Amorphoplanes digitatis: one gene and its partner. The protein of the gene in region 2 interacts with the protein of the main gene of each other region in a pairwise test. Links are inferred from orthologs where the notes say so. Each region holds a gene or a part of one and is shown on either strand. Other genes may lie near its edges. The genes, in order: BJ971_RS19825 and BJ971_RS35805.

Region 1 (9,589 bases), 3.6 Mb from region 2 along the record:
CGTACAGCAGCTTCGCGGTGTGGCCGGCGAAGTTCGCGTACCAGGTGTGGCTGTGCACGATGTCCGTGCCCGCGCAGCCGGCCGCCATCGACAGGTCGACGCCCATGGTGCGCAGCGCCGCGTTGGCGCCGGCCAGGGCGCCGGGCTCGGGGTGCGCCGTCACGCCCGGCTCGTCGCGTTTCGCGCCGAAGCAGTGCACCCGGACGTCGGCGAGCGGCCGCAGGTCCCGGGCGAGATATTCGACGTGCACCCCGGCGCCGCCGTAAACCTCCGGGGGGTACTCCCGGGTGAGGAGGTCGACGCGGAGGCCCGCGCCCTTGGCGTTGGAACGCGAGTCGGTCACGTGCGCAGAATAGTCCCTTCGACTGGCGTAAGGGCACGCGGAAAGTTAGCGTCACGGGCATGGCTGTCAAGGTGCTCGCGATCGTGCTCGCAGGAGGCGAAGGCAAGCGCCTGATGCCCCTGACCGCGGATCGGGCCAAGCCCGGCGTGCCGTTCGGCGGCATCTATCGCATGATCGACTTCGTGCTCTCGAACCTGGCCGGCGGCGGGTTCCTGAAGATAGTCGTGCTGACCCAGTACAAGTCCCACTCGCTCGACCGGCACATCACCAAGACCTGGCGGATGTCGACGCTGCTCGGCAACTACGTGACGCCCGTGCCGGCGCAGCAGCGGCTCGGGCCGCGCTGGTTCGCGGGCTCGGCGGACGCCATCTATCAGAGCCTCAATCTGATCAACGACGAGCGCCCCGACTACGTCATCGTCTTCGGCGCGGACCACATCTACCGCATGGATCCGAAGCAGATGGTCGACGACCACATCGCCTCGGGCGCGTCGGTGACTGTCGCCGGCATCCGCCAGCCGAGGTCGATGTCCGACCAGTTCGGCGTCATCGACGTCGGCGCGGACGGCAAGCGGATCCGCGCGTTCCGCGAGAAGCCGGTCGACGTCGAGGGCCTGCCGGACGCACCGGACGAGATCTTCGCCTCGATGGGCAACTACGTCTTCACCACCCGGGCGCTGTGCGAGGCGGTCACCGCCGACGCGCAGAACCCGGACAGCAAGCACGACATGGGCGGCAACATCATACCGATGTTGGTAGAACGCGGTGAAGCAAACGTCTACGACTTCCGCGACAACGACGTGCCGGGCAGCACCGAACGCGACCGCGGCTACTGGCGCGACGTGGGGACGCTCGACTCGTTCTACGAGGCGCACATGGACCTGACCGCGACCGAGCCGGTCTTCAACCTCTACAACATGGACTGGCCGATCTTCACCAACTACGGCTCCTGGCCGCCGGCGAAGTTCGTGCACGGCAGCGACGACCGCCTGGGCCGCGCGGTCGAGTCCATGATCTCCCCCGGCGTGGTGATCTCCGGATCCCTGGTCGAGCGCTCGGTGGTCTCGCCGAACGTGCGGGTGAACTCCTGGTCCCACGTGGAGGGCTCGGTCCTGATGGAGGGCGTGCAGGTCGGCCGCCGCGCGGTGGTCCGCAACGCGATCATCGACAAGAACGTGATCATCCCGGAAGGCGCCGAGATCGGCGTCGACCTGGACCGCGACCGCAAGCGCTACACCGTCTCGGACGCCGGGATCGTCGTGGTCGGCAAGGGCCAGCTGATCGAGCTCTGAGCATTCAATAGCCGTCGCGCAGCGTCTGCGACGGCGAGACGCCGTAGCGTTCCCGGTAGGCGCCGGCGAAGCGGCCCAGGTGGGTGAAGCCCCAGCGGGTCGCCACCTCGCTCACGCTGAGCTGGTCCGGGCCGGCCCGGCTCAGCTCGGCGTGCACCCGCTCCAGCCGCAGGCGGCGCAGGTAGGTCAGCGGCGGCACGCCGACGTGCTGGCGGAAGGACTCCTGAAGCACCCGGATGCCCACGCCCGCGATGGCGGCCAGCTCGGCCGCGGTGAAGGGGCGGCCCGGCTCGGCGTGCATCGCGTCGAGGGTGCGCTTGACCGTGCGGGGGCGCCGCGCCGTCGGCCGGGCGGGCGTGCCGTCCACGTAGGGGTGCTCGACGGCCTGTGCGAGGCCGCTGACCGCCAGCTCGCGCCACTGGCGCAGCAGCTGCGGCAGCAGGCTGAGGCCGTCCGCCTGGCGTGCCTCGGCGTGCAGCAGGCGGATCAGGGCCAGCCAGGAGCGGCCCGGGCCGCCCGCGACGCCGAACGTCGCGCCCGGCGGCAGGATCAGGCCGAGCTCGCGCTCCAGGGCCAGGCGGTCCACCTTGACGCTGATCAGCCGGCAGTCCGCCGACCAGCGCAGGTCGATGTCGCCGACCGGGCGGAACACCGCCGCCCGGCTCGGGTCCGCCGTCGTCGCGGCGCCGCCGTGCCGCACGTGCACGCCGCCGGTCAGCGGCGCCAGCACGTGGTATGCCGTCTCGAGGGAGCCGCTGGCCAGGCAGATCTCCGCGCCGTAGCTGATCTCGCCGATCGTGACCGGGCCGAGCTGCACGACCTCGCCGGAGAACGCGAAGGTCTCGAGGCTGCCGGTCGGCGTCACCTCGATCGGCCCGTAGTACATCCGGCGGCAGAACGCGCGCGCCTCGTCCACGTCCCGGGTGCGCAGGCTGGAGTGGACCGCGATGTCCCCGCCCGGTGTCTCCGCAACGGGCTCCTGGCCGACCGCCCCTGCCGTGTCCATCAGGTCACCCTAGACCGGCAGAGGCGGCGAACGCCGCTCACACTTTTGCGGGCACCGGCCATTCGTACTCGGTGACGGCCCCGCTGCGGACCTCCACCTCGGCCAGCGCCGTGTCCGGATCGCGCCACACGACGTAGCGCCCCTCGGCGAGGCTGTCGATGACGACGCTGAACAGGACGCCGTCGCGCACGTACCGGGCACGGACCGCGGCGTGGGTGCGCCGGTCCGGCTCGCCGACCGGGCTGACCTCGATCTCGTGCCCGTGCAGGCTGCCCGGGGTGTGAATGACCAGCGCGCCGATGCCACGGCCGATGTTGAGCACCACCGTTCCCTGACCGGAGGGGTCGAGGGTGTGGTGATGATGGGCGCCCGCGCTCACTTGTCCTCCGGCTCCGGGTTGTTGAAGCCGTCGAACGGCACCCCGAGGTAGGGGAAGTTCTTCAGCAGCTTCGAGCTGGCGTCCTTGGCCGACAGCCCCTGCTCGACCAGCGCGGCCGCGTCGTCCGGGGTGAACTTCTCGTCCACCAGCGGGACGGTCACGCCGGCGATCGCGCGCAGCGAGATCGACACGACGTCGTCGGCGACGCGGCGCCCGTTCGGGAAGCCGGCCAGGTCACCGCCGAGGATGCCGAACGCGTTGGCGTCCTTGGTGGTGGGCGGGATCGCCGTGTTCAGCCGCAGCATGTCGGCCTGCACCGTGCCGGTGTTGTTCTGGAAGTTGTCGATGAGCCCGTCGGGGATGCCGGTGAGCAGGATCGCGACCAGGTCGGCGCGGGGCGTCTTGGCCTTGTTGAGCTCGGCCAGGTTGTCGAACAGGCCCGGGTAGAGCACCGGCAGCAGCCCGCCCAGCTCCGGCTGCTCGACGAACTCGGCGAAGCGCTTGTCCTCGCTCGGCGGCAGGCTGTTCCACAGGTCCTTCTGCGCCATCGGCACGATGACCTCGTTGAACAGCGGGTTGCCGAGCCGGGAGACCTGCACCTGCGGGCCCACGTACACGTCGTCGTTCTTGCGGCCGTGCCGGACCTGGACCTGGCGGCGGCTCGCGGAGGTCCACACGCCGATGACCGCCTCGGGGTCGCGGCCGCGGACCTTCTTCTTGCCGTCGCGGCGCACGTAGTGCAGCGGCAGCTGGATGGCGATGCTGTGCACGTTCATCTTGTCGGTGGCGTTGACCGCCTTGCCGGCGTAGTTGAACAGCTTCTGCCCGACCAGGTGCTTGTCCTGGAACGGCCGCAGCGTGCCGAGGTCGAAGATCGCGCCGAGGTCGACGAAGAACGGGTCGGCCCGCTGGCCGGCGAAGACCTTCTCGCCGGTCTTGAGCTTGTGCACCGCGTCAGCGGCCAGCTTGTCGTAGTCCGGGATCGACAGCGGACCGACGTTGCAGGGCGGGCAGGGCAGCTTCTCCGCGAGCACGGTGTGCTTGCCGCTGGCGTCGACCCGGGTCACCGAGTAGAACTGCCGCCGGTTCCAGTTCTCGCTGTCAAGCGACTCGATCGGGCCGGTGTTGTAGAGGAACGTCCGGTCGTTGCGCAGCTCGGTGCGGAAGCGGAACTGGTACGTCAGGTCGGGACGCCCGTCACCGTTCTTGTCGACGTGGATCTCGTAGAGCACGTCGTCGCCGAACTCGAAGAAGTTCGGTCCGCTCGCGGGAAGCTGGAGCGGGACGTAGTTGGCGATCAGGGTGACGGTGTCCGGGTGGTCCGGGCTGACGAACGCGTACAGGTCGGCGCTGTCGGCCACCGGGTCCTTGCTGATCTCCGGCGCTTCGCGGTGCGATGACATGAGTCTTCTTCCTTACTCAGGAATCGGGGGTCCTACCGGGCGAGGAAGCGGCTCAGCCGCGCTTGGCTGCCTTGAGGAGCTTCTCGGCGAGCTTCTTGTCGGTCAGGGTGACCCTGGAACCGCCGGAGAACACGTCGAACGTGCCCTTCTTCGCGTCGCGCAGCGACAGCACCAGCGGCTCGCTGTCGTTCGAGCCGCCCTTCTCACCGGCGACGCTCAGCCCGGCCACGCCTGCGGCGGAGACGCCGACGCCGACGGTGGCGGCGATAAGGACCCGACGGCGCGTGAGGCGACTGAACGCCCGTGTGCCGGAGTGGACACGACTCATGCTCGGCCTTTCGTCAAACGCCCCGGCGGTCTCCCGCCGGTCGCGCGTTTCGGGGGTATTGCCCGGGACAAACGTCGTCGACAGCCATCAGTACGAAGCCGCCACCGCAGTAGTTCAAAGCAATTTCCCAGAAAAGATTCCGTACCGGTTCCGAGGCGTGTTTTCGCAGCTCAGATCCCGGATGACCGGTTCGCGCACGAAGATCAATCCGAGTGACGACACGATCACGCGTCGCATTCGGACCGGGATTTTCGCAGGCCTGCGACGGGCGCGCGCGGCCGGCGACCGAAATCGGTCAGCGCCCCAGGCGGGCGTCCTCCATGGCCCGGCGCAGCGCCCGGGTCACCTGGTTGAAGACCCGGGGATCCACCGAGCTGTAGAGGGTGACTTCGTCGCCGCGGTACGCCGCCCTCAGCATCCAGCGGCGGGTGCGCGGCGGCCAGACGAGGATCGCCAGCGCGGCGATCAGCGCGCCGACGCCGGCGTACCAGCGGCCCGGCAGCGCGAGCTGCACCCAGACCCCGCCGGCGACGGCCAGCAGCAGGGCGGCGATGACCCGGCCGAGGCGGCTCGCCTCCTGCTCGACCCGGCCGACGTCGCGCAGGTCCACGAGCACGAAGGTGCGCACCGGACCGGACTGCCAGATGAACAGCTCCTCGGTGACGGCCGCGTCGGGGCCGCGGTAATAGGTGCGCACATGTCAGTAGAGCAAGCAGCGCAACGTGATCGCCATCCTACTGAGCGTTCAGGTCTCGAGCGCTACGGGCACCGGCCGCAGGTCGACCCGGACCGGCGTGTGGACGGTCAGTCCCGCGAGCCGCTCGCCGGTCACCTGGGCGACCACGAGGGTCTCCCCCACGGCGACGGTGACCCGGCTGGTCGGGCCGAGGAACGTCGTGGACACCACGCGCCCGGTGCCGTCGGCGTCCGGCACGACGTCGACCGATTCCGGGCGTACCAGGGCGGTGACCTCCGGCCCGCCCGACGCGGGCCGGACCAGCGGCAGGCGCGTGCCCAGCACCGAGACCGCGTCGCCGTCGAGGCGGCCCGGCAGCCGGTTACTGAGGCCCACGAAGTCCGCCACGAACGCGTTCGCCGGGCGCAGGTACACCTCGGCCGGCCCGGCCAGCTGTTCGAGGCGGCCCGCGCGCATCACGCCGACCCGGTCCGCGATCGCGAGGGCCTCCTCCTGGTCGTGGGTGACGAACAGGGTGGTGGTGCCGACCTCGGTCTGAATCCGCCGGATCTCGTCGCGCAGCTGCACCCGGACCTTGGCGTCCAGGGCGGACAGCGGCTCGTCGAGCAGCAGCACCTGCGGCTCGATGGCGAGTGCCCGGGCCAGCGCGACCCGCTGCTGCTGCCCGCCGGAGAGCTGATGCGGGTAGCGGGCCGCGTGCGCGGAGATGCCGACCAGGTCGAGCATCCGCGCGGCCCGGTCGCCGGACGCGCGGCGGCGCAGCTTGAGGCCGAACTGGACGTTCTCCAGCGCGGTCAGGTGCGGAAAGAGGCTGTACGCCTGGAACACCATGCCCATGTCGCGGCGGTTGGCCGGCAGGCCGCCGATGTCGCGGCCGCCGACCAGGATCCGGCCGCCGTCGGCGTCCTCGAGCCCGGCCAGGATGCGCAGCGCGGTGGTCTTGCCGCAGCCGGACGGGCCGAGCAGGGCGACGAGCTCGCCGGGCTCGATCTTCAGCGAGAACCCGTCGAGGGCGTGCACGGCGCCGAAACTGCGGCGCAGGCCATCGAGGTGTACCGCGACGCCGTTCATCGCCGTGCCCTTCTACTTTCGCCGAACAGGGACAGGAGCAGGAGCAGGACGAACGCGAGAATTAGCGCGGCGAGCGACACCGCGACGCTCATCGTGGCGCTGCTCTTGGCGAGCAGATTGATCGCGACCTGCAGGTTGGTGCGGTTCAGCAGCGACGCGATGGTGAACTCGCCGAGCACCAGCGCCACGGTCAGGAACGCCGCGGAGAGCACCGCCGAGCGGATGTTCGGCAGCACCACCCGCACCATCACGGTCGTCCAGCCCGCGCCGAGGCCGCGGGCGGCCTCGGCGAGCGTGCGGACGTCGATCGCGGACAGCCCGGCGTCGATCGCCCGATAGGCATAGGGCAGAACCAATATCGTGTACGCGAAGGTCAGCGTCAGCGACGAGCCGCCGATCAGGTAGTTGACCCAGGCGTACACCGGGGCGAGCCCGACCACCAGCACGATCGCCGGGATGGTCAGCGGCAGCAGGCAGAGGAACTCGACGAGCGGCCGCATGCCGGGCAGGCGCAGCCGGACCCAGATCGCGGTCGGCACCAGCAGCACCAGCATCAGCAGCGTGGTGAGCGCCGCCAGGCCCAGCGACGCGAGGATGCCCTCGGCCAGGTCCGGATAGGTCGCGGCCAGGCGCGGCCAGTCGGCCAGCAGCGACCACGTCCCGCCGTCGCGGGTGCTGAACTCCAGCATCGCGACGAGCGGCAGCAGGAAGAAGACGCCCGCCACGCTCAGCACGGCCCAGCGGAACACGCGTTGCCGGCGTGCCCGGCGCGCCCTCAGCCCAGCCATCGCGCGGTCCGCCGTTGCAGCAGGGTGTAGCCGGTCATCACCACGGCGACCACGACGACCATGCCGAGCGCCATCGCCTTGCCCAGGTTCTGCTGGCCGAGGACGACCTCGCTGGTCAGGGCGCCGCGGATCTGCAGCGGCACGATCGGGTTGCCCTGGCTGACCAGGGCGGCCGCCGTCGCGTACGCGGAGAAGGCGTTGGCGAAGAGCAGCAGCGCCGAACCGAGGAACGCGGGTGCGAGCAGCGGCCCGGCGACCCGGGTCCAGTACTGCCAGGTGGAGCCGCCGAGGCTCTCGGTCGCCTCGCGCCACTGCGGGCGGATGCCGTCCAGCGCGGGCAGGAAGACGATGACCATCAGCGGCACCTGGAAGTAGGTGTACACCAGCGCGAGCCCCGGCAGCTCGAAGAGCCAGACGCCGCCGGCGTACAGGTCGATGCCGAGGTGGTCGCGCAGGAAGACGGTGACGAAGCCGGAGAGGCCGATCGTCGCGATGAAGGCGAACGCCAGGGTGACGCCGCCGAACTGGGCCAGCACACCGGAGGCGGCGGTGACGACGCGCCGCAGCGGCCCGCCGGGGCGCGCCGTGACCAGGGCGTAGGCGAGCACGGCGCCGAGGACCGCGCCGATCGCGGCGGTGACCGCGGACAGCGCGACGCTGCGGGCGAACGCGTCCAGGATGTACCCCTCGCCGAGCGCCGCGACGTTCGACCAGGTGAAGCCGCCGTCGCCGGCGAACGCGCCGACCACGACGACGAGCGTGGGGATGATGAGGAAGACCGCGACGTAGGCGAGGAACGGGACGGTGCCGAGCAGGCTGCCCGCCCGGACCCGCGGCTTGGCGGCCGGCGGGTCCGGGCGGTCGGAGACGGTGGCCATTCTCAGCCGATGGCCTTCGCCCAGTTCGCCGCCAGGTACTCCTTGGCCTTGGTGGTCTGCGCCTCGGTCTGGAAGACCGGGGTGCCGTCCACCTTCGGCAGCGCCGCGAACGCGGCCGCGTCGATGGTGCCCGCCTTCTGCATCGCGTCGGCGCGCACGGGCCGGGCGCCGCCCTTGAGCCAGAGGTTCTGGCCCTCGTCGGAGTAGAGGAACTCCTGCCAGAGCCGGGCCGCCGCGGGGTGCGGCGCGTCCTTGCTGACCGCCTGCACGTAGAAGGAGCCGAGCACCGCGTTGGCGGGCACCAGGGTCTTCCAGTCCAGCTTGCCCTTGAGCTTGGTGCCCTGCGCGACGTTGAGGTAGTCCCAGTCGATGACGACCGGCGTCTGGCCGGACTCGACCGTCGCCGGCGTCGGGTCGACCGGCAGGAAGTTGCCCGCCTTCTTCAGCTTGGCGAAGAAGTCCACGCCGGGTGCGATGTCGTCGGCCGAGCCGCCGCTGCCCAGGGAGGCCATCATGACGCCCGCGAACGCGGCGCCGGCCTGTGTCGGGTCGCCGTTGAGCGCGACCTTGCCCTTGTACTCGGGCTTGAGCAGGTCGGCGACGCCCGACGGCGCTGGCACCTTGCCGGCGTCGTAGCCGATCGACATGTAGCCGCCGTAGTCGTTGGTCCAGGTACCGTTCGCGTCCTTGAGCGCGTCCGGGATCTCGGCCCAGGTCGCCGTCTTGTACGGGGCGAACTTGGCGACGTTGGCGGTCGCCACCGCGCTGCCGAGGTCGAACACGTCGGGCGCCTTGTCCTGGCCCTTGAGCTGGTCGGCGGCGTTGATCTCGTCCTGGCTGGAGGCGTCCGGCTGCGCCGAGTTGACCTTGATGCCGTACTTGGTGCCGAAGGCCTTGATGATCTCGCCGTAGTTCGCCCAGTCCGGCGGCAGGGCGATGACGTTGAGCTCGCCCTCCTTCTTGGCGGCCGCGACCAGCGCGTCCATGCCGCCCAGGTCGGCGGCGCTGGTCGCCGTCGCGGCGGCGGTGCCGGAGCCGGCGCTCTCCTTCTCGGGCGGCGAGCAGGCCGCGGTTCCGGCGAAAGTCGTGACCGCCACCAGGGCCGCGGCGGTGCGGGCAAGGGTACGCACTTGATCCTCCATCCATCGGTGCCGACAGGGACGGCACCGCGTTGCCGATCTTGGGGGTGCCGGGTGGATCTCCGGCGGGCGGCGGGCGAAGATCAGCCGTCGGCTGCCTGAATGACAGCCGCCGCGAGCTGGTCGTTCTCCGCCGCCCCGCCGGGTGGGGCGAACCGGTCCCGGGTGTAGCCGTACGCGACGCCGCTGCGCGGGTCGGCGAAGCCGAGCGAACCGGCCGCGCCGGAGTGTCCGAGCGCGGCCGGGCCGAGGAAGGGATAGATCG
Region 2 (9,575 bases):
TCAAGGAGATCTTCGGCGGCTACGACCTGATCGTCGACGGCACCGACAACTTCGCGACCCGCTACATGGTCAACGACGCCGCGGTGCTGCTCGGCAAGCCGTACGTCTGGGGTTCGATCTACCGCTTCGACGGCCAGGCGTCCGTGTTCTGGGAGGAGCACGGCCCCTGCTACCGCTGCCTCTACCCGGAGCCGCCGCCGCCCGGCATGGTCCCGTCCTGCGCCGAGGGCGGCGTTCTCGGCGTGCTCTGCGCGTCGATCGGCTCGATCCAGGTCAACGAGGCGATCAAGCTGATCACGGGCATCGGCGAGCCGCTGGTCGGCAAGCTGATGGTCTACGACGCCCTGGAGATGGAGTACCGCAAGGTCAGGGTCCGCAAGGACCCGGCGTGCGCGCTCTGCGGCGAGAACCCGACGGTCACCGACCTGCTCGAGGACTACGAGGACTTCTGCGGCGCGGTCTCCGAGGAGGCGCAGGAGGCCACCCTGAACGCGACGATCACCGCGCGCGAGCTCAAGGACTGGATGGACACGGGCAAGGACGTGTTCCTTGTCGACGTCCGCGAGCCCGCCGAGTACGAGATCGTCAGCATCCCGGGCGCGACGCTGATCCCCAAGGGCGACATCCTGTCCGGCGGTGCGCTGTCCCGCTTCCCGCAGGACCGGCAGATCGTGCTGCACTGCAAGTCCGGCGTGCGCTCGGCGGAGGCCCTCGCGGCGCTGAAGGCGGCGGGCTTCAAGGACGCCGTGCACGTGCAGGGCGGCATCGTGTCGTGGGTCAACACCGTGGACCCGTCGCTGCCGTCGTACTAGAGCCGAACGGCCCGTCCCGCAGCTGCGGGACGGCGGCCGTCGTGGTTCAGCGGGTGTGGCCGTTGCCGGTGACGATGTACTTCGTCGAGGTCAGCTCGGGCAGGCCCATCGGGCCGCGCGCGTGCAGCTTCTGGGTGCTGATGCCGATCTCCGCGCCGAAGCCGAACTCGCCGCCGTCGGTGAAGCGCGTCGACGCGTTGATCATGACGGCCGCCGCGTCGACCCGGGCCGCGAAGTGGCGGGCCGACACGACGCTCTCGGTCACGATCGCCTCGGTGTGGCCCGTGCCGTAGCGGCGGATGTGGTCCAGCGCGTCGTCCAGCGAGTCCACCACCGCGACCGCGATGTCCGCCGACAGGTACTCCGTGCCCCAGTCCTCCTCGGTCGCCGGTACGACGCCGTCGAAGCCGGCCACCCGCGGGTCGCCGTGCACGGTAACGCCGGCCGCCACCAGCTCCTCGATCACCATCGGCAGGAACGACTCGACCATCGACGCGTGCACCAGCAGCGACTCCGCCGTGTTGCAGGTGGACAGCCGCTGGGTCTTCGAGTTCAGCACCACCCCGAGCGCCTTCTCCAGGTCCGCGCCCTCGTCCACGTACACGTGGCAGTTGCCGACGCCCGTCTCGATCACCGGAACCGTCGACTCCTCGACCACGGTCTTGATCAGCGAGGCGCCGCCGCGGGGGATCAGGACGTCGACCAGGCCGCGGGCCCGCATCAGCTCCTTCACCGAGTCGCGGGTCGACGCGTCAAGCAGCTGGATCGCGTTCGCCGGCAGGTTGGCGTCCGCGACCGCCTTGCGCAGCACCGACACGATCGCCGCGTTCGAGCTCATGGCCGAGCCCGAGCCGCGCAGCAGCACCGAGTTGCCGGACTTGAGGCAGATGCCCGCGGCGTCCGCTGTCACGTTCGGCCGGCCCTCGTAGATGATGCCCACCACCCCGAACGGGACACGGACCTGGCGCAGCTCGAGGCCGTTGGCCAGCTTCGATCCCCGGACCACGTCACCGACCGGGTCGTTCAGCGCGGCGAGTTGCCGCAGGCCGTCGGCCATCGCGGCGACCCGCTCGCCGGTCAGCGTCAGCCGGTCGATCATCGCCTCGGACGATCCACCGGTACGGGCGTTCGCCACGTCGACGGCGTTCGCGGCGACGATGTCGTCGGCGCGCTCGACCAGCCGGTCGGCCATCAGCAGCAGCGCGGCGTCCTTCTCGGCGCGGGTGGCGGCGGCCAGGTCGACGGCGGCGACCCGCGCGTCGGAGGCCTGCGCAAGCACGGTCATCTCGACTCCTCGTTGTACCCGCCGGGCTGACGGCGACGGCTCAATCCTGCACCGGAAGTCCGGCGAAATCACGCACGGTCACAGCAGGACCAGGTCGTCGCGGTGGACCACCTCGCGCTCGTAGCCCGGGCCGAGCGCCGCCGCGAGCTCCGGCGTCGAGCGCCCCAGCAGCGCCGGCAGCTCCACCGCGTCGTAGTTCACCAGGCCGCGCGCCACCGGCGCGCCCGAGCCGGCGTCGACCAGGTCGACCGGATCCCCGGCCGCGAACGAGCCGTCCACCGCCGTGATCCCGGCCGGCAGCAGCGACTTGCGCCGCGCCACGACCGCCGCCACCGCGCCCGGGTCCAGGTGCAGCCGCCCGCGCGGGGAGGTCGCGTGCGCGAGCCAGAAGAGCCGGGCCGTCGGGCGGCGCTCGGCCGCGTGGAACAGCGTGCCGATCTCGGCGCCGTCCAGGGCGGGGCCCGCGAGGCCGGCCGCGGTCAGCACCACCGGGATGCCGAATCCGGTCGCGATCCGGGCCGCCTCCACCTTGGTCACCATGCCGCCGGTGCCGACTCCGGAGGCGCCCGGCGTGCCGACGGAGATGTCCGCCAGGTCGGCGTCGCTGTGCACCACCGACACCCGGCGGGCGCCGGGGGAGGACGGGCTGCCGGTGTACAGCGCGTCCACGTCGGAGAGCAGGACCAGCAGGTCGGCGTGGACCAGGGCGGCAACCAGGGCCGCGAGCCGGTCGTTGTCGCCGAACCGGATCTCGTCGGTGGCGACCGTGTCGTTCTCGTTGACGATGGGCAGCGCGCCGAGGTCCAGCAGCTTGCGCAGCGTGCGGTAGGCGTTGCGGTAGTGCGCGCGCCGGGTCACGTCGTCGACGGTGAGCAGCACCTGCCCGACGGTCAGCCCGTGCCGGGCGAAGCCCGCCGTGTAACGGCCCATCAGCAGGCCCTGGCCGACCGAGGCCGCGGCCTGCTGGGTGGCCAGGTCGCGCGGGCGCCGGCGCAGCTTGAGCGGGGCTAGGCCGGCGGCGATGGCGCCGCTGGAGACCAGCACGACCTCCCGGCCCTGCGTGGCCAGCGCGCCGAGCACGTCGACGAGGGCGTCCATCCGCTGCTCGTCGATTCCGCCGGCCGCGGTGGTCAGGGAGGACGAACCCACCTTCACCACGACCCGCCGGGCACCGGTCACCTGTTCACGCACCCGCCCATTCTGCTCGCCGGGCGCTGTTCGGCCGGGGTGAGATCCCATATCGTGGCGCCGGTGACACCGCAGGAGTACGTGGAAGAGGTCCTCCGGCTCGTGGAGAGCATCCCCGAGGGCAAGGTCATGTCGTACGGGGCGGTCGCCGACGCGCTGGCCGAGCGGTCGGGCCGCAACTCGGCGCGGCAGATCGGCTCGATCATGGCGCGGCACGGCGGCGGCGTACCGTGGCACCGGGTGGTCAACAGCGCCGGGCGGACGCCGCCGGGTCACGAGCAGGAGGCGCGGCAGCGGTTGCTCAGCGAGGGCGTGCCGATGAAGGGCGAACACGTGGACATGGCCCGCGCGAGCTGGCTGCCCTGATGGAGACGGGACAGCCGAGCCGGACGGCCTTCAGCGCGGCCCGTTACCGGGCGGCCCATCAGCTCATCGAGGGCGGCGAGATCTTCTCGGATCCGCTGGCCGTGCGCATCCTGGGCGTGCCGCCGGACGCCGAGGAGGCGCCGGGGCGGCGGGCCATGCGCCTGTTCATCGCCGCGCGGACCCGGTTCGCCGAGGACGCCCTGGCCGTCGCGGTCGGCAACGGCACCCGGCAGCTCTTCGTCCTCGGCGCGGGGCTGGACACGTTCGCGTACCGCAATCCGTGGCCGGAGCTGCGCGTCTTCGAGGTCGACCACCCGGACACCCAGGCGTACAAGCGGCAGCGGCTGGCCGAGGCCGGTATCGCGGTGCCGGAGACCGTGACGTACGTGCCGGTGGACTTCGAGACCGGGAAGCTGGGGCTCACGGCCGAGCCGGGCGCGTTCTTCCTCTGGCTCGGCGTGGTGCCATACCTGACCCGGGCGGGCTTCGACGAGACGCTCGACGTGATCGCGGCGACCGAGCGGGCCGAGGTCGTCTTCGACTACGCGATGCCGCCGTCGTCGATGTCGCCCGAGCGGAGGGCAGCCCTGGAGGCCCGCGCGGCGCGCGTGGCGCGCATCGGGGAGCCGTGGCAGACCTACTTCATGCCGGACGACCTCGCCGCCGAACTGCGCGCCCGGGGCTTCGGCGAGATCGAGGACCTCGGCCCCGCCGAGCTCGCGGCCCGCTGGTTCGGCCGGCCCGACGTCCCCCGGGACACCCCGGGCGGCCACGTCGTCCACGCCAGACGCCCCTAGCTATCCGCTGACCGCGACCGGCAAGGTACGTCCGCTTGACCCACCACCCACCCCGGCCCGCCCGACCAAACCCCCTGCCGAGCCCACCGCGCGGCAGCCAGACCACCCACCGCAAGGTGCACGCAAAAGCCCACCCACGCACCCACCAGCGAGGAACCAACACCCCACCGCAACGGACCCCCCATGCAAGGGTGGGGCCGGGGGTGACCACGCACGAGCGTAAAAACGCTCCACCAGCCGTGCGTGGTCACCCCCGGCCCCACCCGTCCACCGCAACCGAACCCCGAACATCACCACGCGCCACCCATCTAGCGGAACCCGATCGCGGCGGCCTCGCCGCGCATCTGGAGCTCGAAGAACTCCCGGCGCTGGTCGATCGTGTTGTTGAGCTGCCCGAACAGCTCAGCGCTTATCGCGCCGCACAGGTGGATCCAGGCGCCCATGCTGCGCGCGACAAGCTGCGGCGGCGCGCCCGGCGAGGTGTGCTCGGCGACGACCTCCAGCTCCGCGAGGAGCGGGCCGGTGATCGGCTCACCGGCCTCGACGTCGCCGGCCAGGGTTGCGTCGTGCACGATCGCCCCGACCTGCAGGATGACCCGGATGGCGGGCTCGACGGTGTCCCGCGGCGCCTGGTAGCCGGGCACCGGGCTGCCGTAGATCAGCGCCCACTCGTGCGGGTTGGCCAGCGCCCAGTCGCGGACCGTGTGGCAGAGCGCCAGGAAGCGCTCCGCGTGGCCGCCGGTGCGGGCCGACTCCTCGGCGGCGGCGCCGAGCGCGTTGTACGCGTCGATGATCAGCGCCGTGAGCAGGTCGTCTCGGCTGGCGAAGTAGCGGTAGACCGCGGACGAGGCCATGCCGAGGTCGCGGGCGACCGCGCGCAGCGACAGGTTGGCGCCGTCGGTGGCGAGGTGGCGCCGGGCCACGGTCTTGATCTCGTCGGTCATCTCGGCGCGCACCCGGGCACGGATCGAAGCAGCGGTCATGGCGGCAAGTGTGCCACAAAGGAGAGCACTGCTCTTGCCAAGTTTCGGCATAGGTGAGATTGTTGTTCTCAACAGAGAGCAGTGCTTACAAGGGAGAACATGATGTCGAACCACGTGATCGTCGGCGCCGGCCCCGTCGGTTCCGCGGTGGCCCGCCTGCTCGCCGGGCAGGGCGAGTCCGTGCGCGTCGTGACCAGAAGCGGCGGCGGGCCGGAGCATCCACTGATCGAGCGGGTGGCCGCCGACGCGACCGACGCGGCCCGGCTCACCGACCTGACCCGCGGCGCGACCGTGCTCTACAACTGCGCCAACCCGAAATACACCCGGTGGGAGACGCTCTGGCCGCCGCTGGCCGCCGCGATGGTCACCGCCGCGGGCGCGGCCGGCGCCGTCCTGGCCATCACCGGCAACCTCTACGGCTACGGCCCGGTCCCCGGCGGCCGGATGACCGAGCGCACGCCGCTCGCCGCGACCGGGCGCAAGGGCCGGGTCCGGATCGCGATGTGGCAGGACGCGCTGGCCAGCGGGGTGCGCACGGTCGAGGTCCGCGGCTCGGACTACATCGGTGCGGGCACCGCGTCGATCTTCTCGGCGGTGCTGCTCCCGGCGATCGCCAAGGGCCGCACGGCCTGGGCGCCGGTCGACGTCGACGCGCCGCACACGTTCACCTACACCGGGGACATGGCCCGCGCGCTGGTGACCCTTGCCGGCGACGAGCGGGCGTTGGGCCGGGCGTGGCACGTGCCGTCGCCGGCCGCGCTCAGCGTCCGTGACCTGGCCGACCGCTACTGCGCGCTGGCCGGCGTCAAGCCGGTCGCGGTCCGGTCGCTGCCGCGCTTCGTGATGCGCGCCGCCGGCACGGTCGTCCCGATGGCCCGGGAGCTGGCGGAGATGGACTACCAGTTCTACGCGCCGTTCCTCATGGACAGCACCGAGACGCAGCAGACGTTCGGCCTCGCCGCGACCGACCTGGACGTGGCACTGCGGGAGGTCGCCGACGCCGCTGAGGAAACCGCGGCACGGACTATGTGAGCAGCAGCCCGACGCCGTCGCGGCGGGGGTCGCCGGCCGCGCCGCCGGCACCCACCGCCGTGACGCCGCCGAAGTAGTGGTCCACGTCCGGCCACTGGTTCACGATCCAGCCCGCCTCGGACAGGGCGGCCAGCTCGTCGCCGGGACAGCCCGGCTCGGCGTGGACCGTGTCGTCGACCACGTGGAAGCGGGGCCGGGCGATCGCGTCCGGGGTGTCGACCCCGTCGACAAGCACCCCCAGCAGCGTGTGCACCAGCGCCGTGCGGATCCGCGAGGCGCCCGCGGACCCGGCGGCGACGGCCAGCTCCCCGGCGGCGTCGATGACCACGAGCGGGCACATGTTCGACGACATCCGGACGCCGGGCGACAGGTCGTCGGTGATCAGCTCGCCCTCGCCGAGCATGGAGTTCATGTTGATGCCGAGCCCGGGCAGCCAGACCGCGGCGCCGAGCCCCATCGTCGTGGTGATCACGCAGGCGTTGCCCTCGGTGTCGACCACCGAGACGTTCGTGGTGTCGCCGATCTTCTGCCGGCCGCGGTCCCGCAGCGCGGCCGCGAGGGCGACCGCCCGGGCCGGTCGCGACTGGTCCGGCAGGCCGCGCGGCAGCGCGGCGATCGTGTCGACCGTCCGATTGAGATCGTGCCGGGCCCGCACCCGGTACGAACCCAGCGTGGCGTGGTCGACCGGCGTCTCCAGCACCCGGTAGGCCGCGAGATCGATCGGCCCGAGCGCGCCGCCGCCGGCCCGCACGGTGTCGACGATCAGCGACGCGATCGAACCGGTGTAGAAGAGCGCGGGCCCCTCGGCGGCGAGCCCCTCCAGCGCGGACGCGAGCCCCGGGTGGAAGAGCAGGTCGCCGCCCTGCAGAAGGTTCCCGCGCGGTGCGTAGAACGCGGCGCCCTCGCCGTGCGCGAGCGCCGGGGCGCACGAGCCGAGCGTCCGGGCGTGCGCGGGCGGCAGCGCGACTCCGGTCCGGGCCAGGCCGAGCGCCGGCTCGACCAGGTCGGCCCAGGGCAGCCGGCCCCAGCGGCGGTGCACCTCGCCGCAGCCGGCCGGCACGCCCGGCACGGCGACGCTGGCGCCGCCGATCGAGTAGACCTGCGGCATGCCGCCGAAGAACACGTCGACGGCGATCATCGGCCCGGCTTGGCGGTCCCCGTCCGTTCCGGGCACCGAGACGAAGAAGTCCAGGCAGGTCACCGAGCCGCTGGCCGCGTCGAAGTAGGTGGCGAAGCCGCCACCGCCGAGGCCGGTGTAAATGGTCTCGGCGACGCAGGTGGCGAGCACGGCGGCGACCGCTGCGTCCGCCGCAGTGCCCCCGGCCCGGAGGATCCGCAGCCCCGCCTCCGCCGTCGCCGGATGGTTCGCCGCGACCCCGGCGGCGACCCGGGTAGGCCGTGGGGAAAGCTCCATTCGCCGAAGCGTATGCCCAGCGGCCCAACGATGGTTACCATCCGCGTCCATGACGGTCACCGGTCCCTCGCACGGCGTACGGCTGCCCCGCCGCGTTGTCACGGGATATTCGCTGGGTTCGCTGGTCACCGGGCCGTTCGGGACGGTGCCGGGCCTACTCCTTCTGCCATATCTGACCGACACGCTCGGTGTCGCCGCGGGCGTCGCCGGACTGCTCGTGCTGCTGCCGAAGGCCTGGGACGTCCTGATCAACCCGGTCGCGGGCCGGATCTCCGACCGCACCGGCAACCGGCGCGCGTTCCTGCTGGGCGGTGGCCTCGCGCTCGCCGTGCTCTTCGCGGCGATCTTCGCCGGGCCGTTCGGCGCCGGCGGCCTGGCCGGTGCGTACGTCGCGGCCGCGTTCCTCGCCGCGGCCACCGCGTTCGCCTTCTTCCAGGTGCCGTATGTCGCGATGCCGGCCGAGATCACCGACGGCTACGCCGAGCGCACCCGGCTGATGACCTGGCGGGTCGCGGTCCTGGCCTGCGGGATCCTGGTCTCCGGCGCGCTGGCCCCGCTGATCGTCGACCTGGGCGGCGGCGGCCTGGCCGGCCACCGGTTGGCCGGCGCGTTCGTCGGCACCCTCATCGTCGTGGGCGCCCTTAGCGCCTTCTTCGGTACCCGCACCGCGGAGTCCCACTCGGCCCCCGAGCCGGAGCCGAGCCTGCGGGCGCAGCTACGGGTAGCGGCGGGCAACTCGTCGTTCCGGGCGCTGCTGCTCTGCTGCATCGTCCAGGCGGCCGGCATCGCCACGATGCTCGCGGGCGTCCAGTACTTCTCCGACCACGTCATCCGGCAGGACTCCGGCGCGACCTTCATGTTCGCGGCCTTCGTCGGCCCGGCGCTGCTGGTCATGCCGCTCTGGACCCGGGTCGGCGCCCGGCACGGCAAGCGGCGCGGGCTGATCGCCGCCTCCCTGCTCTTCGCCGGCGGCGCCCTATCCCTGCTGCTGTCGCCGGCCCTGCCGGCCCTGGCGGTGTACGGGCTCACCGCCCTCATCGGCTGCGGCTACGCCGGGCAGCAGGTCTTCGCCCTGGCGATGCTGCCCGACCTGATCGAGCGCGACACCGTGCGGACCGGGCGCCGCCAGGCGGGCGTCTTCACCGGCCTGTGGACGGCGGGGGAGACGCTGGGCCTGGCGCTGGGCCCGGGCATCTACGCGCTGATCCTCCAGCTCTTCGGCTACGTCTCGTCGTCGACCGGCGAGGCGGCGGCACAGGACTCGGCGGCCCGGCTCGGCGTTCTGATCGGCTTCACCCTGGTACCCGCCCTGCTGGTCGGAGCGGCGGTCACGCTCCTGCGCCGGTACCAGGACTAGCGTCGTGGCCATGATCGAAGCCTTGCCGTGCAACGGGGTGCCGACCGACCAGGTGCTCGCCGAATTGCGGGAGTTGCGGACCGTCGACCTGCCCACGCACGGCGGCCGGCTCTTCGCGTACGTCTACGACCCGGCCGTCGCCGGGCTGGACGATCTGGCGCGGGCCGCGTACGCGATCTCGGCGCACGTCAACGGCCTTGACCCGACCGCCTTCCCGTCCCTGCTGGTCATGGAGAACGCGCTTGTCACCTCCGCCGCGCGGCTGCTCGGCGGCGGGCCGGGCACGGCCGCGCCGGACGTCGTCGGCAGCGTGACGGGCGGCGGCACCGAGTCGCTGATCC

Evidence for each region.
Region 1: the proteins of BJ971_RS35805 (region 2) and BJ971_RS19825 interact in binary tests that used the Escherichia coli proteins (3 or more experiments, as listed by UniProt). The link is inferred for Amorphoplanes digitatis from one-to-one orthologs.

What each region holds. Positions count from the first base shown.
Region 1 is NZ_JACHNH010000001.1:4,516,515-4,526,103, forward strand. Bases 4,509-7,507 are described here. They hold BJ971_RS19825 (ABC transporter ATP-binding protein), read right to left. Parts: upstream 6,520-7,507; coding sequence 5,497-6,519; downstream 4,509-5,496. Other genes in these bases: BJ971_RS19815 (hypothetical protein), read right to left, coding at 4,509-4,751; BJ971_RS19820 (DUF6232 family protein), read right to left, coding at 5,047-5,448; BJ971_RS19830 (ABC transporter permease), read right to left, coding at 6,516-7,307; BJ971_RS19835 (ABC transporter permease), read right to left, coding at 7,295-7,507. Also shown: glgA (glycogen synthase), read right to left, coding at 1-343; glgC (glucose-1-phosphate adenylyltransferase), read left to right, coding at 403-1,635; BJ971_RS19800 (AraC family transcriptional regulator), read right to left, coding at 1,640-2,641; BJ971_RS19805 (phospholipase), read right to left, coding at 2,679-3,020; BJ971_RS19810 (DUF4331 domain-containing protein), read right to left, coding at 3,017-4,423; more of BJ971_RS19815, read right to left, coding at 4,476-4,508; more of BJ971_RS19835, read right to left, coding at 7,508-8,185; BJ971_RS19840 (ABC transporter substrate-binding protein), read right to left, coding at 8,188-9,315; BJ971_RS19845 (serine hydrolase domain-containing protein), read right to left, coding at 9,408-9,589. UniProt on the Escherichia coli protein: Part of the ABC transporter complex CysAWTP involved in sulfate/thiosulfate import. Responsible for energy coupling to the transport system.
Region 2 is NZ_JACHNH010000001.1:8,080,643-8,090,217, reverse strand. Bases 1-2,985 are described here. They hold BJ971_RS35805 (glutamate-5-semialdehyde dehydrogenase), read right to left. Parts: upstream 2,143-2,985; coding sequence 859-2,142; downstream 1-858. Other genes in these bases: proB (glutamate 5-kinase), read right to left, coding at 2,176-2,985; moeZ (adenylyltransferase/sulfurtransferase MoeZ), read left to right, coding at 1-812. Also shown: more of proB, read right to left, coding at 2,986-3,336; BJ971_RS35795 (MGMT family protein), read left to right, coding at 3,349-3,651; BJ971_RS35790 (class I SAM-dependent methyltransferase), read left to right, coding at 3,651-4,448; BJ971_RS35785 (TetR/AcrR family transcriptional regulator), read right to left, coding at 4,757-5,431; BJ971_RS35780 (NAD-dependent epimerase/dehydratase family protein), read left to right, coding at 5,534-6,463; BJ971_RS35775 (gamma-glutamyltransferase), read right to left, coding at 6,456-7,877; BJ971_RS35770 (MFS transporter), read left to right, coding at 7,927-9,234; BJ971_RS35765 (pyridoxal phosphate-dependent decarboxylase family protein), read left to right, coding at 9,245-9,575. UniProt on the Escherichia coli protein: Catalyzes the NADPH-dependent reduction of L-glutamate 5-phosphate into L-glutamate 5-semialdehyde and phosphate. The product spontaneously undergoes cyclization to form 1-pyrroline-5-carboxylate.